DNA from 4 places in the Shewanella violacea DSS12 genome. Region 4 is predicted to be linked to each of the others. Evidence: predicted binding sites of a transcription regulator. Region 4 holds the regulator's gene; each other region holds the start of a gene.
What was found. The regulator FliA, encoded in region 4, starts transcription of late flagellar genes. The targets are predictions, from matches to a motif close to CTAAAGNTNNNNNNNNNNNNGCCGATA.
Positions count from the first base shown of each region.

Region 1: pomA (flagellar motor protein PomA) is a predicted target of FliA. The motif match lies at 5,617-5,643, and genes of this name have one in related genera.
Region 2: SVI_RS03660 (DUF5610 domain-containing protein) is a predicted target of FliA. The motif match lies at 2,865-2,891, and genes of this name have one in related genera.
Region 3: SVI_RS10995 (VC2046/SO_2500 family protein) is a predicted target of FliA. The motif match lies at 5,741-5,767, and genes of this name have one in related genera.

Region 1 covers NC_014012.1:1,310,019-1,317,376, forward strand. Annotated here, with positions in the region: gene SVI_RS05225 (DUF599 domain-containing protein) at 1-426, shown strand, start outside; gene nadK (NAD(+) kinase) at 677-1,555, opposite strand; gene grpE (nucleotide exchange factor GrpE) at 1,698-2,327, shown strand; gene dxs (1-deoxy-D-xylulose-5-phosphate synthase) at 2,479-4,344, opposite strand; gene ispA ((2E,6E)-farnesyl diphosphate synthase) at 4,366-5,247, opposite strand; gene xseB (exodeoxyribonuclease VII small subunit) at 5,248-5,487, opposite strand; gene pomA (flagellar motor protein PomA) at 5,830-6,597, shown strand; gene SVI_RS05260 (flagellar motor protein MotB) at 6,602-7,358, shown strand, end outside.
Region 2 covers NC_014012.1:906,795-914,152, reverse strand. Annotated here, with positions in the region: gene SVI_RS03675 (Fe(3+) ABC transporter substrate-binding protein) at 1-403, opposite strand, end outside; gene SVI_RS03670 (glutathione S-transferase) at 660-1,256, opposite strand; gene SVI_RS03665 (ferredoxin--NADP reductase) at 1,317-2,066, opposite strand; gene SVI_RS03660 (DUF5610 domain-containing protein) at 2,194-2,829, opposite strand; gene SVI_RS03655 (hypothetical protein) at 3,454-3,657, shown strand; gene SVI_RS03650 (hypothetical protein) at 3,771-3,968, opposite strand; gene SVI_RS03645 (ABCB family ABC transporter ATP-binding protein/permease) at 4,145-5,914, opposite strand; gene SVI_RS21360 (hypothetical protein) at 6,333-6,509, shown strand; gene aroG (3-deoxy-7-phosphoheptulonate synthase AroG) at 6,690-7,358, opposite strand, start outside.
Region 3 covers NC_014012.1:2,666,802-2,674,159, reverse strand. Annotated here, with positions in the region: gene uvrB (excinuclease ABC subunit UvrB) at 1-778, shown strand, start outside; gene rrtA (rhombosortase) at 882-1,499, opposite strand; gene queC (7-cyano-7-deazaguanine synthase QueC) at 1,505-2,191, opposite strand; gene queE (7-carboxy-7-deazaguanine synthase QueE) at 2,360-3,028, shown strand; gene SVI_RS11035 (PLP-dependent cysteine synthase family protein) at 3,321-4,382, opposite strand; tRNA gene SVI_RS11030 (tRNA-Tyr) at 4,576-4,660, opposite strand; tRNA gene SVI_RS11025 (tRNA-Tyr) at 4,759-4,843, opposite strand; tRNA gene SVI_RS11020 (tRNA-Tyr) at 4,941-5,025, opposite strand; tRNA gene SVI_RS11015 (tRNA-Tyr) at 5,123-5,207, opposite strand; tRNA gene SVI_RS11010 (tRNA-Tyr) at 5,300-5,384, opposite strand; tRNA gene SVI_RS11005 (tRNA-Tyr) at 5,477-5,561, opposite strand; tRNA gene SVI_RS11000 (tRNA-Tyr) at 5,593-5,677, opposite strand; gene SVI_RS10995 (VC2046/SO_2500 family protein) at 5,802-6,314, shown strand; gene SVI_RS10990 (DUF406 family protein) at 6,486-6,773, shown strand; gene SVI_RS10985 (sensor domain-containing phosphodiesterase) at 6,922-7,358, shown strand, end outside.
Region 4 covers NC_014012.1:1,658,307-1,665,664, forward strand. Annotated here, with positions in the region: gene SVI_RS06715 (MinD/ParA family protein) at 1-869, shown strand, start outside; gene SVI_RS06720 (RNA polymerase sigma factor FliA) at 862-1,581, shown strand; gene cheY (chemotaxis response regulator CheY) at 1,623-2,006, shown strand; gene SVI_RS06730 (protein phosphatase CheZ) at 2,020-2,757, shown strand; gene SVI_RS06735 (chemotaxis protein CheA) at 2,773-4,932, shown strand; gene SVI_RS06740 (protein-glutamate methylesterase/protein-glutamine glutaminase) at 4,959-6,080, shown strand; gene SVI_RS06745 (hypothetical protein) at 6,073-6,654, shown strand; gene SVI_RS06750 (ParA family protein) at 6,693-7,358, shown strand, end outside.

The sequences.
Region 1 (7,358 bases), 350 kb from region 4:
TATGCTGCCAATCCAGTGCACATGTTAATTCAAATTAAACTGGTTTTATTGACCTTCATCTTCGTGATGGCCTTCTTTCAGTTTACCTGGTCCATGCGACAATATGGTTTTCTCAATGTGATGGTGGGCGCGGCCCCCATAGATCTGCAAGGTAAAAATAAAAACCTGCGCAGTTATGCTAAACAGATGGCAATAGTGCAAGATCAGGCCGCACATACCTATAATTATGGCCTAAGGTCCTACTATTTTTCCATGGCCGTCTTGTGTTGGTTCTTTCATCCTGTGTTATTTATAGTCGCCAGTTTATTTGTGGTTTATACCTTGTATGCTCGGGAGTTTAACTCCAGAGCCGTGAAGGCTATAACGACTGCTATGCTCATATTGGATGAAGAAAATAAACAAGGGCAGATATCTTCCGGTGGCTAATATCTATGCTGGATAAATGGATAAATGAATTTAGACAGGCATAGTTATCGGGTGTTTGCACATCAATAACTGAACGGTAATGCAGAGTTTAAGTTGGGCTGGTGATTCCCAGCCCTCGCAGTATATAAATAGGCAGCAGCTAAATAGGCAGTAGCTAAATTTGTCTAGAGCATGATGATTTAATCATAAGATCTCACTATCACTGCAGTAGCCTTGTTATCCGTGTATGCCTATTTATTTGCTGGAATAATTAAAACAGCTTACTTCCCCAGCCCAATTTACTTCTCAGTACATGGAAGTAGTTGTGACCCTTGGGGTGTATCAGCCTGAGTCGCTCATGACTGCGTTTTATTAATATCTCATCACCGGGAAGGACTGGTAAGGTTACATGTCCATCACAGCTCACCTCTAAATTATCACCATTGTCCGGTGAAACAACCAACTTTATCTTGCTACAAGCATCGACCACTATGGGGCGGCAAGAAAGCGTATGGGGAAACATGGGCACTAATATTAAGGCTTCTAGGTTGGGCGTCAGTATGGCGCCGCCAGCGGAAAGTGAATAGGCTGTGGATCCGGTCGGTGTCGACACTATCATGCCATCGGCACGTTGACTGTACATGAAGACATCATCGATATAGACCTCAAACTCTATCATATGAGCCACTTTACCCGGATGTAATACCGCTTCGTTAACGGCAGTATTACTGGACTTCATATGGCCATGGCGATGAACCTCGGCTTCTAGCAAGAAACGAAACTCAGTTTCGAAGCTGCCATCGAGCACTTCGCTTAAGGCGTTCTCGAAAGAATCGGGAGCAAGGTCAGTGAGAAATCCCAGGTTACCTCGGTTGACGCCGATAACGCCAATATTGAAACGGGCGAGTACGCGAGCGGCACCTAACATATTGCCATCGCCGCCAACGACTATGGCTAAATCGCATCGCTCACCAAGTTCCAGTAGATCGACTGATTCACAATGTGGGCCTATCTCTGCCGCTACTCTTTCTTCCACCAAAATATCAAAGCCTTGCATAGACAGCCAATGGTGTAAGCGTTTTAGGGTTAGGTTGGTGCCGTGATGATTAGGCTTGCCAATCAGGCCAATAGTTTGAAATGTTTTAGGCATAATTATCTGCTAGGCCTTGAATCCGGTAATTTGATCCCCATAATATGTTCAAACAACTTGTGTATGCGGAATCGAGCATTTTCAAGTTAATTGAGTATATGCCCAGAGCATGCAGAAACAAAGCATTTTAGCTGGAGTAACAATGAGCAACGAATCGAGTAAAGCAGAACAAGAACAAGTCGATACTGTAGTAGAGGGTGAAATCCTTACTGCCGATGAAGCTGTGACAAGCACTGATGAAGCCAGTTTGGTGGATGAGCTGACCCAAGCCAATTTTCGCATTGAAGAGTTAGAGCAGGCACTCGCCGAGTCTCAAGCTAAAATCAAAGAGCAGCTAGACTCAGTGACTCGCGCCGCGGCTTCTGAAGCTAATATTCGTCGCCGTGCAGCTCAAGATGTTGAGAAGGCACGTAAGTTCGCTCTGGAGAAGTTCGCCAATGAGCTACTGCCTGTGATCGATAACATGGAGCGTGCGCTTGATGGAACTGATGCAGAAGCCGAAGAGACTAAGGTTATCTATGAAGGCGTTGAGCTGACACTTAAGAGTTTTATCTCTACCGTGGATAAGTTTGGTCTTAAGATCGTCAATCCACAGGGTGAAACATTCAACCCAGAGCATCACCAGGCTATCGGCATGCAGCCTAGCCCTGATTTTCCGGCGAATACGGTAATGATGGTCATGCAGAAAGGTTACATCTTGAATGACCGTCTATTGCGTCCTGCTATGGTGATGGTGTCTCAAGGCGCTGGTTCTGTAGATACCAAGGCTTAAGGTTGGAAGTTTCTAGGAACTAGACCCTAGTTCCTAGTCTCTAGAAATAAAATCCCCTCTTAGGCCTTCCATGGCCTCCGGGGATAAGTACATCCATATACAAAAAAGACTGCAATTGCAGTCTTTTTTGATTTCAAGATATCAATCAAGCTTATTTAAGATATTCTTGTATCTGCTCAAGAATTCCCGCACTGTCCAGCTTAAGTTCGGTTAAGATCTCTTTCTGTTCGCCATGCTTAATAAACTCATCCGGTAAGCCTATTTGCAACACAGGCATAGGGCGTTTCAATCGTTGTAGTTCTTCTAAAACTCCAGATCCAGCGCCGCCCATGATAGCGTTTTCTTCTACTGTTACCAATAGATCATGGCTTTCGCTAAGCCGTTTGACCAGCTCAATATCTAGAGGTTTAACGAAGCGCATATCGGCGACTGTGGCATCGAGAGATTCGGCGGCTACCAAGCAACAATCTAAGAGTGTACCGAAGTTGAGTATGGCTATTTTAGCGCCTTCTCGTTTGATTAACCCTTTACCGATTGGCAGGGCCGTCATCTCTTCCACTTGTGGCTCACCCGTGGCGCTTCCTCTAGGGTAACGCACTGCGGTAGGACCGTCTTTGTAGCAGTAACCAGTGTAGAGCATCTGACGACACTCATTCTCATCGGATGGTGCCATTATTACCATGTTTGGTATGGCGCGCATAAAGCTCAAATCGAAGGCGCCCTGATGGGTAGGGCCATCGGCACCCACTATGCCACCACGGTCTATAGCAAACAGCACTGGGAGTTTCTGCAATGCAACATCGTGTATCAGTTGATCGTAACCTCGTTGGAGGAACGTCGAGTAGATAGCGACAACAGGCTTGAGTCCCTCACAGGCAAAGCCTGCTGCGAGAGTAACAGCGTGTTGTTCGGCGATAGCCGCATCGAAATACTGCTTAGGGAATCGCTGAGAAAATTCCACCATACCTGAACCTTCACGCATAGCGGGTGTGATGCCGAGTACCTTGTCATCTTTTTCCGATATATCACAAAGCCACTTACCAAATACCTGTGAAAAGGTTGGATTAGCGGGTTTAGATGTAGGCTTCTCGAACGTCGATGGATCGAACTTAGGCACGGCGTGCCAGCCGATTGGATCTTTTTCTGCAGGTTCATAACCACGACCTTTCTTGGTCATGATATGCAATATTTGTGGTCCGGATAGATTACGCATATTGCGCATGGTCTCGACCAGGGCATCTACATCGTGGCCATCGATAGGGCCGATATAGTTGAAGCCGAGTTCTTCAAACATGGTGCCGGGAACAACCATGCCCTTGAGGTGCTCTTCGGTGCGTTTTGCCATCTCTTTGATGACAGGCATGCCCTTGAGAACCTTCTTACTGCCTTCTCTAATCGTGGTGTACAGTCGGCCAGACATCAGTTGGGCCAAATGATTATTGAGTGCGCCTACATTCTCAGAGATTGACATCTCGTTATCGTTAAGCACAACTAGCATGTCATTGTGAAGGTCACCGGCGTGGTTCATGGCTTCAAATACCATTCCCCCTGTCATGGCACCATCACCTATGACAGAAACCACTTTTCGTCCGGCTTGCTCTTTTTCTGCGGCAATGGCCATAGCCAGTGCTGCACTGATAGATGTACCCGAGTGACCGACACTGAAGGTATCGTACTCACTCTCTTCACGCCATGGGAAAGGATGAATCCCTCCTTTTTGACGTATGGTATGCATTTTGTCACGGCGTCCGGTCAAGATTTTGTGAGGGTAAGCCTGGTGGCCTACATCCCAGATCAGACGATCGAAGGGTGTATTATAGACGTAATGAAGGGCCACAGTGAGCTCAACAGTACCAAGTCCGGAAGCGAAGTGACCACTAGATCTACCCACAGATTTAAGCAGAAAGCTTCTTAACTCGTCAGCCAATTGTGGCAACAAGGTTTGAGGGAGCTGTCTTAGCTCATCTGGGGTATTAGCCTGTGCAAGCACAGGGTATTGGGAAATATCCAAACTCATCGAGATACATTGTCTCTTTTATTAAACTCTTCGCTCTATAATGTAACGGGCGAATTCGGCAATTAGCTGACTATTGTATGGCAATTTTGTCAGCGCTGATAGAGCATCCTCAATCAAACTCTTGGCTGTGGCCTGTGCGCCGGCTAATCCAAGTAGTCTAGGGTAGGTGCTTTTGTTTGATTCGCAATCAGAACCTTGTGGTTTCCCAAGTTCCTCAGTACTGGAGATTATATCCAATACATCGTCTTGGACCTGAAATGCTAAGCCTATGGTATCGGCAAATTCCAGCAAAAGTGTCTGTTCTTCAGGGGAAACTTGCGCCGCAATCATAGGCAGTTCGACGGCGCAACGTATCAGGGCGCCGGTTTTTAATTTGTGCAGTTTGGTAAGGGTGGCTAAGTCTATTTGTTTATCCGTGGCGTTCAAATCCATAGCTTGGCCGCCACACATGCCCGAATAGCCTGAAGCCTTGGCCAAGGCACGTACCATGGCTAAATTTTGACTAGGCTCTATTCCGTCTATGGGCTCACATATGATCTCAAACCCTAGGGCTTGCAGTGCATCTCCGGCTAAAATCGCCGTGGCCTCATCGAAGGCGACATGAACCGTAGGCTGTCCGCGGCGAAGGGCATCATCATCCATGGCCGGAAGATCGTCATGGATAAGAGAATATGCATGGACACATTCAATTGCTGCGGCACATGAATCAAGCTTTTTCAGTGGGATGTTAAGCATATCGCCGATAGCGTAAACCAAGAATGGTCGTATGCGTTTACCACCAAGCAAGGCACCGTGCTTAATCGCGGCAAGGAGTTTAGGATCTGTGATTGTCTGAGCATCAATGATCTTTTCTAGCTGGCTATCGACACGTTGCTGGTATCGAGTGATCGTATCGATTAACACTTATTCTCCCTCTGAGGCAAAGGGAGTTAGGGAGGCATTTTCATCCTCTTGCATCAATATAGATACTTTTTGCTGGGCTTGTTCCAACTTCCCTTGACTGTTACGAACCAGCTTTATGCCTCGCTCAAACTGTTTTAGGGCATCGTCGAGTGACACATCTCCCTGTTCAAGATCGGAAACTATGGATTCCAGCTCGGTAAGGGATTCTTCAAATGTGAGATTTTCAGGTTTTTTAGCCACGACAAGGACTCCTAGAAATTAGCGTGAGACAAGGTATCGCAGGCAGCTGCAAGGGTCAAATCTTGCTGCCGTAATTTTGTGCAATAGTGCGGTTTCAGGAGGTTTTTTTATAAAAAATTGAATTTGAAGCTAAACTTGCGTGTAAGCTGTCCGATAATGGAAGGTAAGGTATTTTTATTTTGCCGTAACGGCTCAATTGATAATCGTTACAATTAGACTCTAATTGCATCATTTTCAACCTGTGATCGTGCCGATGTAAATTGGCGCATATTGAGCATTTATTACCAATTTCATGCTGATCTGAGCTTTGTCTCTGGAATCAGCTTCATTTGAGGAGCAGTTGTGGATTTAGCGACCCTGATCGGACTTATCGGTGCATTTGGATTTATCATAGGGGCGATGGCCACGAGTGGTGGTGTTGGTATTTTTATCGATACCGCTTCTGTGTTGATTGTAATATGCGGTACGTTTTTTGTTGTAATGATGAAATATAACCTTAAACAGTTTTTGGGCTCAGTGAAAATTGGCGTTAAGGCATTTATCTTTAAGATTGATAAGCCTGATGAACTCATCGAGCAATCAGTGACCATGGCCGATGCTGCTCGAAAAGGAGGCTTCCTAGCCTTAGAAGAAGCCGAGATCACTAATACCTTCATGCAAAAAGCGGTCGACATGTTAGTCGATGGACACGACGGCGATGTAGTACGAGACGCGCTGGAGAAGGATATTGCACTCACAGAAGAGCGTCATAAGATGGGGATTAGTATTTTTACGGCCATCGGTGATGTCGCCCCTGCCATGGGAATGATCGGCACCTTGGTTGGGCTAGTGGGTATGTTGTCGAATATGGATGACCCTAAGTCAATTGGTCCAGCGATGGCGGTTGCACTGTTAACTACCCTCTATGGTGCGATGATAGCGAACATGGTTGCGATACCAATTGCGGGTAAGCTGGGACTGCGCATGGCTGAGGAGATGCTTAATCGTAACCTGATCATGGATGCGGTGCTCGCGATTCAGGATGGGCAAAATCCGAGAGTGATAGAAGGATTCTTAAAGAACTACCTCTCAGAGAAGCAGCGACAGATAGATACGACGGACGGGGAATAGCCTGATGGCTAAGAAGGCTAAATGTGAGTGTCCTCCACCGGGAGCACCTTTGTGGTTGGCAACCTTCGCCGACCTCATGTCACTGCTGATGTGTTTCTTCATCCTTCTGCTTTCATTCTCTGAGATGGATGTGATGAAATTTAAGCAGATTGCAGGCTCGATGAAATATGCCTTCGGGGTGCAAAACAAAGTCGAAGTCAAAGACATTCCCAAGGGAACCTCGGTCATTGCTCTTGAGTTCAGACCCGGGCGTCCCGAGCCCACACCTATCGAAATAATTAACCAGCAAACCAACGAGATGACAGAACCTATACTGGAATACCAGGCTGGTGATGATGACAGCGCTGGTGGTGTGCAGCAGCAACGTGGTGAGCAACGTGGCGGTGAAGCCTCGGCGACGGCGCAAGAGCAAGACGAAGCTAAGGCTGAATCTAAAGCCGAGTCAGAATCTAAGGCTAAGGCTGAGGAGGAGTCTAAGGCTCAGGCCGCCGCTCAGGAAAATATCAATGATCAAGTGAAAAAGATGGCTATGGAACTCAATAAAGAGATTGTCGATGGGGCGATTGAGATTGAGTCTCTCGGGCAACAGATAATCATTCGGATCCGCGAAAAGGGTGCGTTTTCTTCCGGTTCTGGCTTCTTGCAGCCTAGGTTTAAGCCTGTGGTCCGCCGGGTTGGCGAACTACTCAGAGATATTCCGGGGATCGTGACAGTGTCGGGTCATACCGATGACATGCATATCAGCAACGAGCTTTATAGCT
Region 2 (7,358 bases), 750 kb from region 4:
TACCCATTCTATCTTTCGATGAGTAAATATTACGGACTCTCATGGTCAAGGCGTACCAAGTGTCTTCGGGAGAGCGATACTTAGCAGGAATGTTTGTCTTCAGCAGCTCACTATCCACTGGGATAACCAGATTTTTGTCCACTAGTTCCATCAAACGAGAGAAATCAGAAGTCAGCACGATATCGGCAGGAGATAAACGGCCTTCACGCATCATGCGTTCAGCGATCCCTTTCTTGGAGAAAACCACATCCACCTCGATGCCGGTTTCTTTGGTGAATTTAGCTAAGATAGGCTCAACCAGAAATGCCTGACGGTATGAGTATACGGTCAAATTCTCAGCCGCGTTCGCTACTGAAGCGAAACAAACCAAGCCTAAAATGGCCATACTTCTTGCTATTTTCATCTAAAAATCTCCCTCTGCTACACCTAAGTGCACAATAGTTTAATGATAATTATTATCAATTGCAGTGAGGATAATGAATCCTGCTGATTTCAGCAAGTCATATAGATGTTAATGTGTCTTAAATGAGATGTTTATCAATTTATTATGCTGTTATTAAAATCAACTTAAACCAAGATGAATGGTGACAGGGAAATACGATAAACCCAGAGAGTTCTGGGTTAAACCTGTGAGAAGTTGAAGGTTGGCCGCGAAAGTATTACTTAGGTCGAGTCGCCTGCATCGCCGGGAGACGGTCAAACTCTGATAACCAGAGGGCTAAAGCTGGCGCCACTTTTCTCCATTCGAGCTCACCATGTCTGAAATCTATATACTCTAATAAACATGCCAGACAGATCTGCTGAATGCTTAGATCTCGACTCATGGCTAAACCTGTCTGCTCAATATGTTGCAGGCCTCTAAGTAATGCTTGTTCGAAACGCCCAGTCCAAAATGGCGAGCGCTTGCCCTCCTCTTGCCTCATCTGCTCTTGTCTCAAGGCGTCGGCACTATCTAGCAGGCCTTTAATCAAGGAGAAATGACTCTCACCAATCCAGTTATGTTCTCGGATACCGAACAATTGGCCTTCGCCAAATTCACAGTCCAAATAACGTAAGATGACCTCGCTATCGAATAGAGAGGAACCATCGTTAAGCTGTAAACAAGGGACCTTTCCCAAAGGATTGACCTCGAGTAAGTCTTCGCCATTATCCAGTGGATTGGTGATGACTTCATCAATGCCTGTGATGCCTAAGTGTCGAATAACCAGCCTCACGCAACGAGAATAAGGTGAAGCGTCTGAATAGAAGAGTTTCATTCGGTATCCATTTTGATTATAGCCTTCGAAGATATCAATCAGGTGATGTGGACTGGCCTATCACCAATATTTCTCTACCGTTATCTGTCCAGGCGCACGTCGCAGATTTTTTGCCAAGCCCAGATGAAGCAAGATTTTATTGGTATCAGCTATCATCTCAGGATTACCGCAAAGCATGACTTGTGAATCCTGAGGTGTGATATCAATTCCGACTAATTCCTGTATCTCTCCAGTTTGAATCCCAGTGGAAATACGAGTCTGTATCGCATCGGGAAAGTCTTCCCGGGTAACAGAAAATACCAGTTTGAATTGAGTAGGATAAGCTTGCTCAAGGCGTAACAGCTGCTCTTTGTACGCCAGATCTTCCGCCAACCTTACTCCATAAACCAAGACAACAGTTTCAAACCTATTCCAAGGCTCATGGGTTTCCAGCATAGAGATGAAGGGACCCACAGCCGTACCGGTTGCTAATAACCACAAGTGCTTACCTGAAAAAGAGGCTTTAGGGATCTCCTCCAAGGTCATAAAACCTGAGGCTTTAGGGGAGACATCTAGCTTATCACCCACCTTGAGTTGCTGCAGATTAGGGGAAAGCTGGCCATCTTCCACCGATACAGCCAATACCTCAATGATGTCTCCACCTGGCGGGTTTACAATTGAATAGGCTCTGGCCACGCGCTTATCATCTATGACCTGGCTAAGTTTAATAAATTGACCTGGGATAAAAGGCTGAATATCAGCTTTTATCTGCAATGAAAATAGTTTGTCATTCCAATCGACGCGCCCTACTACTTCACCTTCAATCCACATGCATAGCTCCAGCTACAAATTCAACTAATCAATTGTTAGCATAAAGCTTAACGCTTATCTATAGATTAAACATAATACCAATCGGGTTAAATCATAGAGTGAATCCACCAAGCACAAACATTAGTGCTTAAGCGTCTTCAGTTTCATCATCAAGCTGATAAAAACTGTCTCTAAACTCCGCTAGTCCTTCTTGGACTAATGAATAGGTATTATCTACGCCATCGGCAATCCCCCCTTCAAGCACCTTAAGATTATCTAAGATCTCTCTGGCCTCACCAAATCCCTTATCGATAGCGCCACCTATGATCTCCATAAAGGAGTCGAGCTGCTCATCAAATTCCATATTAGAATTTTGTCCCTGATGTAGGCTGAAGAACTGAGTCGCAAAACTGACAATTCTTTCTGCCGTGGCTTCAGGTGAGGTATCGACACCAGAGTCATAAATTCTCTGGGTCGCATTGGGTCCCATACTAGGAGCCAACTCTTCATTTATGGCTTCGATAGCCGCTCGGAACAGTAATTTCATAGGTTCATCACTGGACCTAAGATTAACCTCCTGTTGAGCGGTAATAATGGCCATATTCATAAACTGTTTACTGGCCGCATATGCCGAGTTATTGCTGGCGACTCCAGATACAGGTTTACCTTGCTCCTCTGATTTATTGCTCGCAACGTCAGAGACGTTTTTACCATGATGTTCTGTCGGATCAGATTTATCGCGGGCGACTCGCGACACCTCTGTTCCATGGGGGTGGATTTCCATAACTGCCTCTCAAGATGATAACTCTACCTAACCATTATCGGCTAATTTTCAACCAGCTTTAGCATTAATCCATCCGATTACTGATTTATTGCTACAAACTTCGCTTATGCAACTGAAAAACATCAATAAACAACACCATGATAAGATTTACAATCGTCATTTCAGCCTAGAGATTGATCTTATCCAGGTCTCAATGCTGCCCCACTAGAAATGAGGCTGGACCACTAGCCTATAAACTGAAAGTTAACGACTCGGCCAATGACTCGCTAACTTAAGTCAAACTAACCTAGGTGCTCTGCTGACAATAAGTCAGTTCCTGAGTATTTCTATTAGTGTAATTGAGTGAAACTTGGGCTATAGGCAGATATAACTGCGACAGTTAATGCTATCGAGTCACTATGAGCTTGATCAATACAGTTTAAGAGAACTTAATTTATAGGAATGGAATAGAGTCGAAATTTGAAGGATTTCATGGAAATGCAGAGTATTTACAGGGATGTTATAAGTGTCATTACTCTATTTTACGATTAATATACTAATCTATGCTGGATATTTATCGGTTCTTATTGCAGAATCCCGCTTTGCTAAAATGTTCGGCAAGAGAAAACCACAGGGACAGTAAAGTTGAACTCAGGATATGTGAGCCAAAAACCATCAACCAAGAAACGTGCACTAAATTGCAATAACTGTGATCGTTTGACCATGATTGAAGGTGAGTCAGTATGTTTTCGTCAGGGAGAAATTATCAGTCTGAGTCTATTCGACCCATTAACCGAAGCCAATCAAAACCTACCTCATATCGCTTGCGATGGCTGGAAAGCGGGTTAAACAGTCACACTCCCCAACAATCAGAGTCCAAAATAAAAAACAAAATCAATTACTCTGTCTCACCACTCCCACATAATCATAGCTATACATTTTTTGTATAATAAACCATAAACTTAGGTGTTGGTGTTCAATTTCGCAAGACTCAGACCACGGGTCGTGACTCTCATTCCTGATGTAAGCTCAAGATAGAGACTCGCTAATTCATCTTGCTCCAGACCACGCTTCTTAAGCGTCGCCATTATCGCTAACCAATCGGTATCGACGAAACTGTCTTGACCTTCAATGTTTACCTGTAAAGGAATGTTTTTCATCGTTACCATCTCATTGCATTTGTTTCCAGCTTACATGATAAGCATATAAACTGGAATTGAATCAACGCATAACTATTAACTAAGCATGTGCATTAATATAGACTAATATTGAATATAATACAGCATTGTCCCGCCAGTCTGTAGACTTAATATAAACAATATCGATCCCCGTAAAATCAGTTTTGAATGTTCCATAACTTAGCATATAAGCCAGCATTGGCTAAAAGAGACTCATGGTTACCCGTTTCTACGATTTGTCCTTGGCTCAAGACTAAGATTTGATCCGCATCTACAACCGTAGAGAGTCTATGGGCAATCACTAAACTTGTGTGCCCTTTAGCCACCTCCTTCAGTGCATTTAATATGGCCTGTTCCGATTGGCTATCTAATGAAGATGTCGCTTCATCGAACACTAAGATAGGCGAGCCCTTGAGAATAGCCCTGGCAATAGCCACTCTCTGCTTCTCCCCTCCTGATAACTTCAATCCTCTCTCTCCCACTGGGGTATTCCAGCCTTCAGGTAAGGTCTCAATGAAATGGGATAGATGAGCCATATTGATGGCCTGGTGGATCTCCTCGTCGCTGGCATCGGGACGACCGTAACGGATATTCTCTAACAAGGAGTCATTAAACAGTACGGTATCTTGTGGGACTATAGCGATAGCTTGACGAAGTGCATCTTGAGTCAAGTTATTAATATTGACCCCATCTAAACTGATACTGCCTTTTTCGACATCATAGAAACGAAATAGTAACTTAACGATAGTAGACTTACCCGCGCCACTATCTCCTACGATAGCGACTTTCTGACCTGGTAAGATGGTAAAATTCACATCTTTCAGAATTTGACGCGTGTTATAGCTGAAGCTAACAGACTCAAACTTCAACTCACCCAAACCCAAACAAGCTCCTTTGGCGTCTTCTTTATCCTGAATGAGAGGAACCCGTTTCAGCAGGCCGAACATTCTCTCTATATTGGCTAAAGCACCACGAATTTCCCGATACACAAACCCCAAAAAATTAAGCGGAATAAAAAGCTGCATCATAAAGGCATTTACCAGCACGAAATCACCTATGGTCATCACGCCTTGCACCACATTGTAGGCGGCGAGTGCTAACATCATAGTCATCGCCACCGAGATAATGACCGCCTGGCCCACATTGAGGGCAAACAGTGACAAGCGATTTTTCCGTTTTGCCTGCTCCCACGCTTCTAATGCTTCATCGTAACGTCTCGCCTCATAGACTTCATTATTAAAATACTTCACCGTTTCATAATTCAGCAGGCTATCGATGGCACGGGTATTAGAGTGTGAATCAGCCTTGGCAGCCTCTCGTACATACTCGGTACGCCATTCAGTTGCGAGTATAGAAAACAGCCCATAGGCTAATACAGAGCCTAAGGTGATTGCCGCAAAAGCAACGCCATAATTATAAAAAAATATACCAACCACTAAGGCTATTTCTAATATCGTAGGCACTATATTGAAAATCATGAAGCGCATCAGAAAATTAATGCCACTGGTGCCTCTTTCAATATCCCGGGACAAGCCTCCGGTTCTGCGCTCAAGATGAAATTCTAAGTCAAGACGGTGAAGATGCTCAAAAACATGCAGCCCCAACCTTCTAATAGCCCGCTCGGTAACACGGCCAAACAAGGTATCTCTGACCTCTGAAATCAAAGTGTTAAGCAGCCTTAGTCCACCATAGGCAACCACTAGGGCGATAGGAACACTGAGTAATTGTTCAGGTGATGCCGCACTTAGGCCATCCACCAGAGACTTTAATATGAAGGGCAAGGATACGCTGGCAATTTTTGCAATGACCAAACATATCAAGGCCATAATCACCCTGCTTTTAAACTCTAAAAGGTAAGGCCAGATAAGCTTTAACACATGAAGATTTAATTTATCTATGGGTCCATCTGAATAGAGAGAGGGTCGCATTTATTATCAATCCTAATACAAGTTGAGAATCACAGGGGCGTTCAGGGCCATTGGAGCCAATAAGAGGCTACATACGTTTAAACCATGAAGATCGCTTTTTGAAGCACAAACAGCTAGATTTATGAGATTCCACATATGAACATCACTTATCTCTGGGGATTGTGATGTCTCATTTATGAGGTGTTCTGTGAACATGACCTTTAGTCAGCTGACATTTTGGCATCACCGAGTAGTACGTTAGACTTACAAACGCCAATTTTTGATGATACAAAGGAACTATTCAAGCCAATTATTTTTAAAAAATCGTTAAATGATAGCGTTTCTTGTTAAACAGAATAAAATAATTTGATATTCTTTTTTGACGCAGACCAAGTAAGGGAAACGACCAACCCTTATAAGCGATTTTAAGGAAGCATAGATGCTGAGTTCACCTAAAGTTCAATATCCGCCATTACCACTCATTCAGACCTGGATATGGATGATGACCCAATCCTCAGATGCAGACATTCAACAAAAAGGCCAAAATAATCTTATCGCCTCATTTGGAAGTCTAGCTAAAGCCAATGAGTATCTGCTCAACCATAACTTAGGTTAATCATACGCTATGTATCGTTTAGCTGATGAAGACATTTATCTTCTTAGCCAGCGAACAATAAAAAAGGAGACCTAGGCCTCCTTTTTAGTTTCTATCTAAGTTTCTATCTTAGTCTCTATCTTAGTCTCTATCTTAGTCTCTATCTTAGTCTCTATCTTAGTCTCTAATGACAATAGCTAATCACACCGAGCGACGGGTAATGATGCTCTGATTAAGTGTCGCTAAAATTGCTTCGGTGTCATCCCAGCCAATGCATGCATCGGTAATACTCTGGCCATAACAAAGGGCTTCACCTGCAACATAATCCTGACGACCTTCAATAAGGTTACTTTCGATCATGACACCAAATATCCCATAATTTCCTTTAGATACTTGAGCTGCCACATCTTCACCTACCAGCATTTGGCGCTTAAACTGCTTGGAGCTATTGGCATGACTGAAATCAATCATGATATTAATGTCTAATCCTGCCTTGTCGAGCTGCGCACTAATGGCAGTCACATGCTCCTGGCTATAATTGGGTTCCTTACCACCTCGTAGGATGATATGGCAGTCTAAATTACCCTTGGTCTCGACAATAGCTGAGTGACCGAACTTAGTCACAGATAAGAAGTGATGAGGCGCACTCGCCGCACCGATTGCATCAATGGCAACTTTAATCGTGCCATCTGTGCCGTTCTTAAAACCCACTGGAGAGGAGAGGCCCGAGGCCAGTTCACGATGCACTTGGGATTCAGTGGTTCTTGCGCCAATCGCTCCCCAGCACATAAGATCGGCAACATATTGTGGCGTGATCATATCGAGAAACTCACCAGCAGTAGGTATGCCAAGATCATTGAGATCTAACAA
Region 3 (7,358 bases), 1.0 Mb from region 4:
GGTAAGGCCTACTGGCTTACTGGATCCTGAAGTCGAAGTCAGACCCGTGGGGACACAGGTCGATGATCTGCTCTCTGAAATAGGTAAAAGGATTAAGGTCGATGAGCGAGTCTTGGTAACTACGTTAACAAAACGCATGTCGGAAGACTTAAGTGAATATCTTGATGAGCATGGGATCAAGGTAAGGTATCTGCATTCAGATATCGATACGGTTGAAAGAGTAGAGATTATTCGTGATCTTCGTTTGGGGGTCTTCGATGTGCTGGTAGGCATTAACTTACTCCGTGAAGGCTTGGATATGCCGGAAGTATCACTGGTGTGTATTCTAGATGCTGATAAAGAGGGGTTTTTACGCTCCGAACGCTCGTTAATTCAAACTATGGGCCGCGCAGCCCGAAATATTAATGGCAAGGTGATCTTGTATGCCGACCGCATCACTAAATCCATGGCGGCAGCTATGGGGGAAACGGATCGACGCCGCAAGATGCAGCATCAATATAATCTCGATAACGGTATTACGCCTAAAGGCGTCGTGAAAAAAATTACCGATGTTATGGATGTGGGTGAGAGAGATAAAGGCATCTTAGGTGATTACTCCAGTCTTAACGTTGCACAAAACAGGGCTAAATATGTCGTCCAGGATGCGGCAAGTTTAAGTCATCAAATTGATGCACTGGAGAAGCAGATGCACGAACATGCTAAAAACTTAGAGTTTGAACAGGCTGCGGCGGTAAGGGATCAGGTATTGAAGCTCAGAGATGCATTTATTAAAGCGTAAAAAGAGATGTGTTGATTGCAGCGTAATTTGACAGCAGCAAGACATTTATCCGTCTTGCTGCTTTCTTTGAAATCCATTCTATGCAGTTTATCTGCCGCCTTGTCTACCGTGTGTCGACTCGTAACCTAGACCAAGCGCTAACAGCGTAAATCATTATGAAGATTATTATGCCACTGATAACGCCGACAAGATGGGCTTCAGTTGCGACTCTCGCCCCTATCATCTCAGAGACTTCCTGACTGGCACCATAAATCTGCTCATTGGCAACTTTGATGATGACACCAACAAGCAGTAGATAACCTGATTTTAATCCTGTGGTGATGTCTTTTATTGCGCCGTAGGTGAACAATCCATGGAGCATTCCACTCAGGCCAACATATCCGATCAAACCTGGGTAAAACAGGTATAAACCTATACCTTGAAGCAGACAACAGAGCCCGAAGAGCAAGGTGAAAAGCAGTAAACGATAATGCGTGTGGTGGAGCAGCACTATCACCCAGAGCCCAGCCAGATTCATGAGTAAATGCCAGGCATTAGTATGCAGTAAATTGCCAGTCAGTAGCCGCCAATACTCACCATCACCTATTTCTAGTCTTCTGTAAGCTAAGGTGTCTGCAAGATTTAAGCAATAGAGTCCTATGCATAGAATAGTAACCAGTGTCACTAAGCTATAGCTCGATGATAGCCATCGCTTGATTGTTGCGGAGGTAATAAGTGGCATCCTTATTAAGCTGTTTTTGCGGCTAAATCAAACTGTACTTGAGTTTTGTTGCTTAAGTAGTCATCTAGACCAGTTTGTCTTAACAGGCAAGCAGGGCAGGTACCACAGCCAGAACCTAGGATATTGTTATAACAGGTTAAGGTCTCATCTCGGACTAAGGCTAAGCAATTATACTTGTCGGCAAGGGCCCAGGTTTCAGCTTTATTTAACCACATCAAAGGCGTAACCAACTCAAGCTCTATGTCCATTCCCTGAACTAATGCCGATGCCATAGCTTTGACAAAATCATTACGGCAATCGGGATAACCTGAATAGTCAGTTTCACATACTCCGGTGATCACGGCCTCTGCACCCAGCTGATAGGCAAAAATTCCGGCTAAGGTAAGAAACAAGATATTACGCCCTGGTACAAAAGTATTGGGTAATCCATTGTCCATAAGGGTATTTGACACAGGAATATCGTCGCGGGTGAGTGCCGAAATGGCTAACTCGTTTAACATGGTCACATCGAGAACCTTATGACTCGCTAAACCAAGGCGCTTACCTAAGTCCTTAGCGACTTCAATTTCCTGGCTATGGCGTTGTCCATAATCGAAGGTGATACCGTGGACCTCATCATATTGCTCGAGTGCCTGAATTAAACAGGTAGTTGAATCTTGTCCACCACTAAAAACGACGACTGCTTTTGACATATTGACCACTAAAGTATTTAAATTGTCGCCATTTTAACTGACAGTCTCTCGCTTGTATAATACCACTTGTATCAGTATCGACTTTTTACTGGCTATTGAGTGATGTTAAAGCTTGCCTGTACAGCCAAAATACACTATAAATGCCGCCCATCCTTGTAGAGGTAGACCATGAAGTATCCAGTTAATGAAGTTTTTGAGACCATCCAAGGGGAAGGTTTTTTTACCGGCGTACCCGCTATCTTTGTAAGACTTCAAGGATGCCCGGTTGGATGTTCATGGTGTGATACTAAGCATACATGGGATGTGCTTGAGAAAAATCGAGTCGCCCCAGAGCTGGTGATACAGGTTGATGGAGAGATAGGTCGTTGGTCCGAGTTGACCGCTGAAGCACTTATTAACTCTTTTATACGCAAAGGCTTCAGTGCGAATCATGTGGTGATCACAGGCGGAGAGCCATGTATCCATGATCTGACAGAATTAACATCACAGTTAAATAGCCAAGGTTACGCAACTCAAATTGAAACCAGTGGTACATTTGAGGTTATCTGTTCAGATAAGACTTGGGTCACTGTGTCACCTAAGGTCAATATGAAAGCGGGTATGGCAGTATTGACCCAGGCACTGGAGCGAGCAGATGAAATTAAGCACCCGGTAGCCACGTCCAAACATATTGATGATTTGGATGAATTGCTCGAGGGGATTGAACTTGATGGTAAAACAATCTGCCTGCAGCCCATTAGTCAGAAACCAAGGGCAACAGAGCTAGCGATGAAAACCTGTATCGAGCGTAACTGGCGTTTATCGATACAGACTCATAAATACCTCAATATAGATTAATCTAGCCGTAGCGCTTAGGTCGCAAACTTGCATGATACTTAAGCGCTAACCAATGTCACATCAAACTTGTTAAATCTGTTCTCCAATTCCTCGAAAACATCTATATTATTTTAAGCTCATTCAAGCTCATTCAAGCTCATTCAAGCCAATCTCATTCAGTTTGCAATATTTGGTGCTTAAGTTAGCTGGCCGATGACATCAAAACTCTTGAGTTTATTTTCACACTCACTGAGATCGCCTATCTTGTCTTTAACTTACTCAGGTTCACAGTCAGGATCACAGTACTTGGCGTCTAAGTTAATTGGCCGGTGACATCAAAACTCTTGAGTTTATTTTCAAACTCGCTGAGATCGCCTATGTTTTCTTTAATCCACTCTGGGTTATAGTAAGTGTCCAGATAACGTTCTCCTGAATCGCACAGTAAAGTGACTAGTGAGCCTGTTTCGCCCTTAGCATGCATCCTGGCTGCTATCTGCAATACACCATATAGGTTGGTTCCGGTCGATGCTCCGGCTTTACGGCCGATAAGCTTCTCTAGCCAGTAGATGGTTGCCACGGATGCGGTATCAGGTATCTTCTCCATATGATCGATAACCCCAGGTATGAAAGAAGGCTCGACGCGCGGTCTACCAATGCCTTCAATCTTACTGCCGCTGGCTAAGGTGATCGAGTTGTCGCCCTTGGTGTAGTAATCATAGAAAACTGAGTTGTCAGGATCCACTACACACAGTTGTGTATCCAGTTGTTGATAACGAATATAACGCCCGATTGTTGCCGATGTGCCACCAGTTCCAGGGCTCATCACAATCCACTTAGGTATAGGGTGGGGCTCTCTGGTCATCTGCTCAAAGATAGAATTAGCAATATTGTTATTGCCTCGCCAATCTGTCGCCCGCTCAGCGTAAGTAAATTGATCCATGTAATGGCCCTTCAATTCACTGGCTAGACGTTCTGATTCCCCATAGATTTCATTGGAATGTTCGACAAAATGACACTTGCCACCGTAAAACTCAATTTGTTGCACCTTCTTCTTTGCCGTGGTGCGAGGCATAACAGCGATAAAGGGTAAGCCTAATAGTCGGGCGAAATAGGCTTCTGATATTGCCGTGCTCCCCGATGAGGATTCTATGACTGTGGTCCCTTCACTAATCCAACCATTACATAATGCATAAAGGAAGAGTGAACGAGCCAGTCTATGTTTCAAACTTCCTGTTGGATGAGTACTTTCATCTTTCAGATAAATGTCGATCCCGGCAAGTAGCGGAAGGTCTAACTTAATTAAATGTGTGTCAGCGCTACGCTGATAATCAGCGTCTATGATTGCGATTGCCTGATTTACCCAAGAAGATGCCATGCTGCCTCTGATATTTGAAGGTGAATATAAAGGAATGTAGCAGATATTAACTAAATTGAATTCATCGTGAAAGTTGAATTTGAGGCTGGGTAACAGACTTACAGAGAATATATGGGTTTTACATTGGGAAATTTACAAAACTAACTGAGAAAATAGGGCAGATATAGATGGGATTACTTGTATACAGAAAAAGTGGTGGAGGGAGAAGGATTCGAACCTTCGAAGGCTGAGCCGTCAGATTTACAGTCTGATCCCTTTGGCCACTCGGGAACCCCTCCACATTTTCTTTTTCTACTAATATCATTCAAGAGTGAGTTATAACCCTGGATAAGATTAGCTTTTACTTGTACTTGTCTAACTATAGGTGAAGCAAAGATGGTGGAGGGAGAAGGATTCGAACCTTCGAAGGCTGAGCCGTCAGATTTACAGTCTGATCCCTTTGGCCACTCGGGAACCCCTCCACATTTTATCTTCTGACTAAAATTGTTCTAGAGTGAGTAATAACCCTAGATAAGATTAGCTTTTACTTGTACTTGTCTAACATAGGTGAAGCAAAGATGGTGGAGGGAGAAGGATTCGAACCTTCGAAGGCTGAGCCGTCAGATTTACAGTCTGATCCCTTTGGCCACTCGGGAACCCCTCCACATTTTATCTTCTGACTAATATTGTTCTAGAGTGAGTAATAACCCTAGATAAGATTAGCTTTTACTTGTACTTGTCTAACATAGGTGAAGCAAAGATGGTGGAGGGAGAAGGATTCGAACCTTCGAAGGCTGAGCCGTCAGATTTACAGTCTGATCCCTTTGGCCACTCGGGAACCCCTCCACATTTTATCTTCTGACTAATATTATTCTTGAGTGAGTAATAACCCTAGATAAGATTAGCTTTTTACATGTCTAAAGTCGGTGAAATAAAGATGGTGGAGGGAGAAGGATTCGAACCTTCGAAGGCTGAGCCGTCAGATTTACAGTCTGATCCCTTTGGCCACTCGGGAACCCCTCCACATTTTATCTTCTGACTAATATTATTCTTGAGTGAGTAATAACCCTAGATAAGATTAGCTTTTTACATGTCTAAAGTCGGTGAAATAAAGATGGTGGAGGGAGAAGGATTCGAACCTTCGAAGGCTGAGCCGTCAGATTTACAGTCTGATCCCTTTGGCCACTCGGGAACCCCTCCAGATATCTTTATTTTCTTTCTTTAGTGCAAATGGTGGAGGGAGAAGGATTCGAACCTTCGAAGGCTGAGCCGTCAGATTTACAGTCTGATCCCTTTGGCCACTCGGGAACCCCTCCTCAATTGCGGCGGCAATAGTAGTCACAAACTCCATCAGAGTAAAGCCTCATTTTAAAAAAAAGCTAAAGTTCTGATTCAAGCGGTCGATTAACTATCAACGAGTTGATTTATTGATGTTTATTTATGCAACCGAGTTCAGTTTTAGTAAATGAGTCACAATTAGGCACTAGGCTTAATCATGCGATAGATAATGGTCGTCGGGGGGAGTTTGCCCTTTTATTGGCCTTATTATCTACAGATGCACGTGATATGGCTCAATTTCAAACTGATCAGCCAGCTAATAATAGTGATAAACGACTGCGAAAAAAGTTTGATATCGCAAATCCTCAGCAGTTAGTTACCGACCTTTCGGTGAATAATTCACCGATTGAGCATAGTCGAGTATTCAGAGAAGGTGGTGCTCGCGCTTTTCAATTGGCCCAGGCTATCCAAGCCGAAGCTTTGGTCACTCGAGGAAGTGAACCTGCTGAGATGTTAGAGGTGCTGATAAATTGTGATCTGTTAACTCGAGAAAAATTCACTAGGTCAAAATCGAACCAAGCTGGTTATGACGATTCAAGGGATCTCGATCCGCCTAATTTTGTTGATATTCTTTCTCAGCAAAGACAGATGAGTCAGATTATAGCTAGGTGTTAATGTGAGCTTCAATATTTTAAGTCATCAGTCGAGTGGACTGTTAATACCATTTTTATGAAGTTTTATGATAAGAGATTACCTTTTATTGTTGAAGTTTGAGGTATCTATCAATGCCTTCATAACATTGACGTATAATACTTGCTTATTATTCATTTTCGAGACCTATGTACCATGAAAAATATTCAGAATGCTCAATCTAGTTTAGTCAACGATACTTGCACTGATTGTGGTAGTTATGCCGATATTGGTGCCGTGATCGATGAACACGACAGACAATTAGTCGTCCACTTCACAGGGCCACAAGCTCAGGCTGAATCAGAATTGTTGACACAGAAAGTTAAAGCCAGATTTGAAGACGTTAATGTAGGGTCAGTGAGCCAGGATTCTGGCATTAGTCTAACGATTAATTTTTCCTTTAGTGCAGAAAAAATGATTTTTCAATTAGAAAATTCATTTTAGTTCTATGGCCATGTTGCTCAAAAGTTATATTGTGTGTAGGCTGATTGAAATAACAAATACTAATAATATTTTCAATAACTTTGATAGATTAGCCATCATCATATGAAGCTTTGAGTAAGTAATCTTGCTTACTTTTTTAGGGACATTCGTGAAGAAGCGTGAGTATCAAGATTTATTAGAGTGCATAGTTAACTCTAAAGAAAAACAAGAGGGTAATTTTCAGAAAACGGCGGAGTTGGCGACTGAGTTATTATGTCAGCAACTCGCTGTCACCTACGTAGGTGTCTGTATGCTCTCTTGTGAAGATAATCAAATTAGCGCGACCGCTAATTATGGTCCCTTGCTGCCTGTTGTGTATTCACGCCCCGCCCCCTTTGATTGTCCTGATTATATCGCTGAACTCAGAAACAAGTGTCTGATAGATATAAATGATGTGGACTCGGACCCTAGAGTCATAGAGATAGCTGATGCGTATTTCAAGCCTAAAGGGATAATGTCATCCCTAGATGTTGCCATAAGAATTAACGGTCATCTCGAAGGTATCTTATATTTAGAAAGAACATCGATAGCCCCTTGGTCCGATAG
Region 4 (7,358 bases):
AAGCAAGTGGTTTACGTATGATGAATCAACCTTATAACGAAAAAGTAAAAGTAATCGCCGTATCGGGTGGTAAGGGGGGCGTGGGTAAAACCAGTGTTGCCATCAATACCGCAGTTGCGTTAGCTGAAAAAGGTAAACGTGTACTCGTCCTGGATGCCGACTTAGGTCTGGCAAACGTGGATGTCATGCTCGGCATACGCGCAGAACGCAACTTATCCCATGTCTTATCTGGCGAGTCTGAGCTAGACGATATCATAGTGCGTGGACCTAAGGGGATTGGAATCATTCCTGCCACTTCAGGTACCCAAGCTATGGTTGAATTGTCAGCGGCTCAACATGCAGGGCTAATCAGGGCATTCAGCGAGATGCGAACACAGTTCGACATACTCATTGTCGATACCGCTGCCGGTATTTCAGATATGGTATTGAGTTTTTCGAGAGCCTCACAAGATGTATTAGTGGTGGTTTGCGACGAACCTACATCAATTACCGATGCTTATGCATTAATTAAGATACTGAGTAGGCAACATGGGGTCTTTCGTTTTAAAATAGTTGCCAATATGGTGCGAAGTTTACGGGAAGGGATGGAACTCTTTGCTAAGCTTAGTAAAGTTACCGATCGTTTCTTGGATGTTGCATTAGAATTAGTTGCTACCATTCCATTTGATGAAAACTTACGCAAGTCGGTACGCAAGCAGAAATTAATAGTTGAAGCGTATCCAAAGTCTCCGGCAACAATTGCTTATCATGGTTTGGCTAACAAGGTAATTAGTTGGCCTATACCACAGCAACCAGGAGGCCATCTAGAGTTCTTTGTTGAACGTTTAGTACAGCGTACTGAGTATCAAGAGGATAGAGCGAGTGAGTAAAGCCTCTGCGTATACTTGTTTAGATAATAAAGCTTTAATCGTTGAACAATACGCACCGCTTGTGAAAAAAATAGCTCACCATTTACTCGCTCGTTTACCAGCCTCTGTGCAAATCGATGATTTACTACAGGCTGGTATGATGGGGTTATTGGAAGCATCGTCAAAATTTGATGGTAACAAAGGGGCTAAGTTTGAAACATTCGCGGGCATAAGAATTCGCGGATCTATGCTTGATGAGATTCGTCGTGGGGATTGGGTACCTAGATCTGTCCATAGAAACCAGAGACGAGTCGCCCAGGTTATTGATGAGCTTGAGCAGGAGCTTGGTAGAGATGCCAAAGATGCCGAGATAGCCCAAAGATTGGACATGACCTTAAATGAATATCATCATATTTTAAATGATGTTTCGGTAGGGAAAGTAATTGGCATTGAAGATTTAGGTGTATCGGTCGATGTTATTAGTCACGATAACGGGGTTAATGACGATACATTTGAGTCGATTGCAGAAGGTGAGTTTCATTTAGCCTTAGTTGCAGCAATTAAGTTATTGCCAGAAAGAGATGGACTGGTTTTGTCGCTTTATTACGATGAAGCTTTAAATTTAAAAGAAATAGGGGCCATTCTTGAGGTTAGTGAGTCACGGGTTAGCCAGATTTTAAGTCAGGCAATGCTTAGACTAAAAGCTAAACTTAAGCATTGGACAAAAAAATAACGATTACATGAGCAATAATTAAGAGCTCCGCGGAGGAAACTTTGGACAAGAATATGAAGATTCTCGTTGTTGACGATTTCTCGACAATGAGACGTATCATCAAGAACTTGTTAAGAGACTTGGGTTTTAACAACACCCAGGAAGCTGATGACGGTTCGACAGCACTACCTATGTTACAGAAAGGAGATTTTGACTTTGTTGTGACCGACTGGAATATGCCGGGTATGCAAGGCATCGATCTTTTAAAAGCGATTCGTGCCGATGATGAATTGAAAAATATCCCTGTGTTGATGGTAACTGCAGAGGCAAAGAGGGAACAGATTATTGCCGCGGCTCAGGCCGGGGTTAATGGTTATGTTGTCAAACCTTTCACGGCAGCGACATTGAAAGAGAAGTTAGACAAAATCTTCGAACGACTCGGTTAACCAAGGTTGTGATATGCAGGTGAATACTTCAGGGCTAATTTCGTTAGAGCAGGCAAATAAATTGGTAGACTTGCTGACTCAAGGCGAACAATTACTCGCTGACGATTTAATTAGAGACATAGCTGCACCGATTCAAAAGGACCTTTTTGAAGAGGTCGGAAGACTCACTCGTCAGCTTCATAGTGCGATTGTCGATTTTCAAATTGATGATCGCCTGGTTGAGCTAACGAGTACTGAGATTCCGGATGCCAAAGAGCGGTTGACTTATGTCATAGATATGACTGAGCAAGCTGCTAATAAAACCATGGACGCAGTTGAAGAATGTCTTCCCCTGGCCAATGCTCTTTCGGCTAATATTCAATCTGTAAAGCCTGCATGGGATCGACTCATGAGGCGTGAAATTGAGCTCAGCGAATTTAAACCCTTGTGTCACAAGGTTCAACAATTTGTCGAGCGAAGTGAATTAGATTCTATCCGTTTGAAAGAACTGTTAAACCAAATATTACTTGCCCAAGATTTTCAAGATTTGACTGGGCAGATGATAAAAAGGGTTATCGATCTCGTTCGTGAAGTAGAAAATAATTTAGTCTCGATGCTGACGGTATTTGGTGAACAACCCGTCAGTGAAAATCCGACAATCATCGATAGTAGTGTTGAGGCCGAAGGGCCGATCATGAACGCTGAACAACGTGACGATGTCGTCGCAGGTCAAGATGAAGTTGATGATCTGCTGTCGAGTTTGGGTTTTTAATTAGGAGTCATATTAATGTCATTCGATGTTGATGAAGAGATACTGCAAGACTTTTTGATCGAAGCTGGTGAGATTTTAGAGCTTTTGTCTGAACAGTTAGTCACTTTAGAAAATAACCCTGATGATTCGGAGTTGCTTAATGCAATTTTTCGAGGTTTTCACACTGTAAAAGGTGGTGCGGGATTTCTTAGTTTGACTCCAATGGTAGATGTTTGCCATGAAGCTGAAAACACCTTCGATCTGCTGCGAACCGGCAAACGTGATGTATCCGCCGAGTTGATGGATATTATTTTACAGGCAGTTGATGCTATCAACGCCATGTTTGCTCAGACTCAGGCTGGGCAGCAGCAAGAACCTGCCGATGCTACCCTGTTGGCTAATTTGAAGTTACTGAGCTCAGGTTCTCCACTTCCTGGTTCAGCTGCACCAAGCGAGGCTTCAATCGAACTATTTGATGAGACCCCACTTGCCGATGACTCTGGTATTGAATTGTTTGATTCCGCTCCTCAGCAGATATCGAGTATTGCCGGTGAAGGCGGGATAGACGAGATCAACGATGATGAGTTTGAAGCGCTGTTAGATGCATTACATGGTGGCGGTAATAGCCCATCTGTAACTAAGCAAGCTGCAATCAGCACGCCGACTTCGAGCCAATCCGATGATATCACTGACGATGAGTTCGAATCTTTACTCGATGAATTACACGGTTCTGGTAATTTTAAGGAAAAATCATCGAGCACAATTGCTGCTGATGTTTCCCCAGCTGTAGATTCTAATGATATATCTGATGACGAATTTGAAAAACTGCTCGATGAACTTCATGGGGCAGGTGGCGGACCTGGTGGGGGCACAGAAGCTCCTTCACCAGTGGCCCAAAAAGTTGTGCCTGTGGCTAAGTCAGTGGCTCCAACGGCTGCACCCGTAACGACTAAATCTGTAGTTAAACCCGTTGTGCCAGAGAAGAAAAAGGTCGCTAAATCAGCGCCAGCTAACATGCCTCAGGCAGAAACAACAGTACGTGTCGATACGGCTAGACTCGATCAGATCATGAACATGGTTGGCGAACTCGTGTTGGTGCGTAACCGCTTACTGAGTTTAGGTATCTCTCGAGATGATGAAGAGATGTCCAAGGCATTAGCTAATCTTGACTTAGTAACTGCAGATCTGCAGGGCGCGGTGATGAAGACCCGCATGCAACCTATCAAGAAAGTTTTTGGTCGCTTCCCACGTGTTGTGAGAGATCTCGCTCGTAGTTTGAATAAAGACATTACTCTCACCATGATTGGTGAGGAAACAGATCTAGATAAGAATTTAGTTGAGGCACTAGCCGACCCTCTGGTTCACTTAGTGCGGAACTCAGTCGATCATGGTATCGAGATGCCGGCGGACCGTGAAGCCAGTGGCAAATCCAGAACGGGTACGATAACACTGTCTGCGAGCCAGGAAGGCGATCATATCCTGCTTAAAATCGAGGATGATGGTGCAGGCATGGATCCCGATAAATTGAAAGAGATCGCCATAACTCGTGGTGTGCTCGACGAAGAAGCGGCTGCTAGAATGTCTGATCAAGAGGCTTATAACCTCATCTTCGCTCCTGGTTTTTCCACTAAAGTTGAAATTTCTGATATTTCTGGCCGTGGTGTCGGCATGGATGTAGTTAAAACCCGTATTGCTCAGCTCAACGGGACTATCCATATCGATTCTTTAAAAGGTAAAGGGACTATATTAGAGATTAAGGTGCCCTTAACCTTAGCTATCATGCCTACCTTGATGGTTGAAGTAGCAACTCAAGTGTTCGCATTACCACTATCGAGTGTCAGTGAAATATTCCATCTCGATTTGACTAAAACCAATATCGTCGATGGTCAACTTACCGTTATCGTAAGACAGAAGGCTGTACCGCTGTTTTATCTTGAGCATTGGTTGAGTCGAGTACCATCGAGTTTGAAGCACGGTGATAAGGCTTATGGTCACGTAGTTATTGTTCAGTTAGGTACCAAACAAATTGGCTTCGTTGTGGATTCATTGATTGGTCAGGAAGAAGTCGTGATCAAACCTCTTGGTACCATGTTACATGGCACACCAGGTATGGCCGGGGCTACCATAACATCAGATGGTGGTATTGCATTGATCTTAGATGTACCTGGTTTACTTAAGCATTATGCAAAAAAATAAATAAAATAAGCGGTATAGGAATTTAAATGGCCATTAAAGTTCTCGTAGTCGATGACTCTAGTTTTTTTCGTCGAAGAGTCAGTGATATAGTGAATAAAGATCCTGATTTAGAGGTGGTAGGCACAGCTGTAAACGGAGCTGATGCAGTTAAGTTAGTGGCGGAACTTAAGCCTCAAGTGATCACCATGGATATCGAGATGCCTGTCATGGACGGCATCACAGCTGTGCGTGAGATAATGGCCAAGAATCCAACACCAATTATTATGTTTTCATCATTAACTCATGATGGTGCAAAAGCGACTCTGGATGCCTTAGAAGCCGGTGCTTTAGACTTTTTGCCTAAACGTTTCGAAGATATCGCAACCAATAAAGAAGATGCGGTTTTGTTGCTGCAGCAACGCATAAAAGCCTTAGGTCGTCGGCGTATATATAGACCGCTAACTCGAACAAGTGCACCGAGTGCTCCTAGTGCAAAAGCTAAATTGACTAGTGGCTTATCCCCATCCTCTCGAACAGGTAGGGAAACTGCTACTAGCCTTAGAACGACTACTCTAATTCGTGCAACTGGTAAAAAGTATAGATTGCTACTGATTGGTACCTCGACTGGCGGACCTGTGGCTTTGCAGAGAATTTTAACTAAATTACCTGCCAATTATCCTCACCCTATTTTACTCATTCAGCATATGCCTGCGGCATTTACCCCTGCGTTTGCCAGTAGGTTGAATGGATTATGTAAAATTGAAGTCAAAGAAGCCGAATCTGGCGACCAATTAAAACCAGGAACTGCTTATCTCGCGCCAGGCGGAAAGCAGATGATGTTAGAAAGAGGTGGAGTACACGGTAGAATTAAAGTGCTAGCTGGTAGTGCCGATATGAATTATAAGCCCAGCGTCGATATCACTTTTGCCTCAGCGTCAAAAATTGCCGGAAGAGACACCTTAGCCGTAGTGTTAACAGGTATGGGAGCAGACGGCAGAGAAGGTGCACGTATGCTCAAAAGCGCAGGAGCAACTATCTGGGCTCAAGATGAGGCGAGTTGTGTGGTCTATGGCATGCCACAAGCGGTAGCTGCTGCTGGTCTGTCGACTCATTCCATCGGTCTAGAAGATATGGCGGATGCAATTCTTCGTGAGTCCGGTAATGGCTAATTTAAAGAGAAAGCTAAGCACTTTCCTTTTGCCGATTATTTTTCTGCTCATTCTTGCTGTATTTGTTTCAAGTGCCCTTTATCTGGATACTCGTCATAAGAATAAGCTTTTACAATTAGAAGTTACGCGTTTGCAACAGAGTCAGGTGCTCCTTATGGTACCCGATGAGCAAGCACAAGCTGTAGCTTCCTGGATGGCACAGCACCCAAAAGCGACTCAAGCATTATTGTCTCAGGTCAAACCAGGCGAGAAGGTTACACTAGAAGTTGGTCCCGGAGTTAGCTCTACCAAGGTGGAAGAGCTTCATTCAGAAGCCTCGCCTCTAGCGTTAGAAATCGAGAGGAACACTCAATTGTCGGTGCCTAAATTTCTGGCCAAGATACCTGATGAACAAGTTGGCCCAAGACTTAATTCGATCGCCAATGATTTAAGTACAAATGAATCTGATGAGACGTTATCGAATATAGCCGTAACCGTAGCTAAGGGAGCGACACTTTCAGTCGATAAAGATGGCGTTAAGATTATTAGTCTACCTCATGGTGGAATTAGAGTGACAACGCGCGATAATAATTAAAATCATATATCAATATCAGTAAATGTTAGGGGATTTTTTTGAAAATCTGGACAATTGCAAACCAAAAAGGCGGAGTTGGAAAAACAACTACGGTTGCAAGTCTGGCCGGTTCTCTTGCCAAGCGTGGCCAACGTGTACTTATGGTTGATACTGATCCCCATGCTTCACTTGGATATTATTTAGGGATCGATTCTGAAGAAGTACCAGGCTCCCTCTATAATGTTTTTTTAGCTTACAAAGAGTTAAATGCACAGAGAGTTAAACAACATATAATTTCTACGGCTGTACAGGGGATAGATCTTCTTCCATCGACCATGGCATTAGCTACATTAGATCGTTCCCTCGGCCATCAAGAAGGCATGGGACTCATTTTAAAGAAGGCCTTAGTTCAGGTTGAAGATGAGTATGATATAGCCTTGATAGATTGTCCGCCTGTCTTAGGGGTATTAATGGTCAATGCTCTCGCGGCCAGTGAACATATTATAGTCCCAGTACAAACTGAGTTTCTTGCGATTAAGGGACTGGATCGCATGATAAAAACCATGCTCTTGATGGGACGTTCTAAGAAGACAAAATACAGTTTTACCGTAGTCCCGACCATGTACGATAGGCGTACCAGAGCCTCCTCCTTAGCACTTCAGCATTTAGGGGCAGATTATGGTGAACACCTATGGCCGGATGTTGTTCCAATAGATACTAAATTT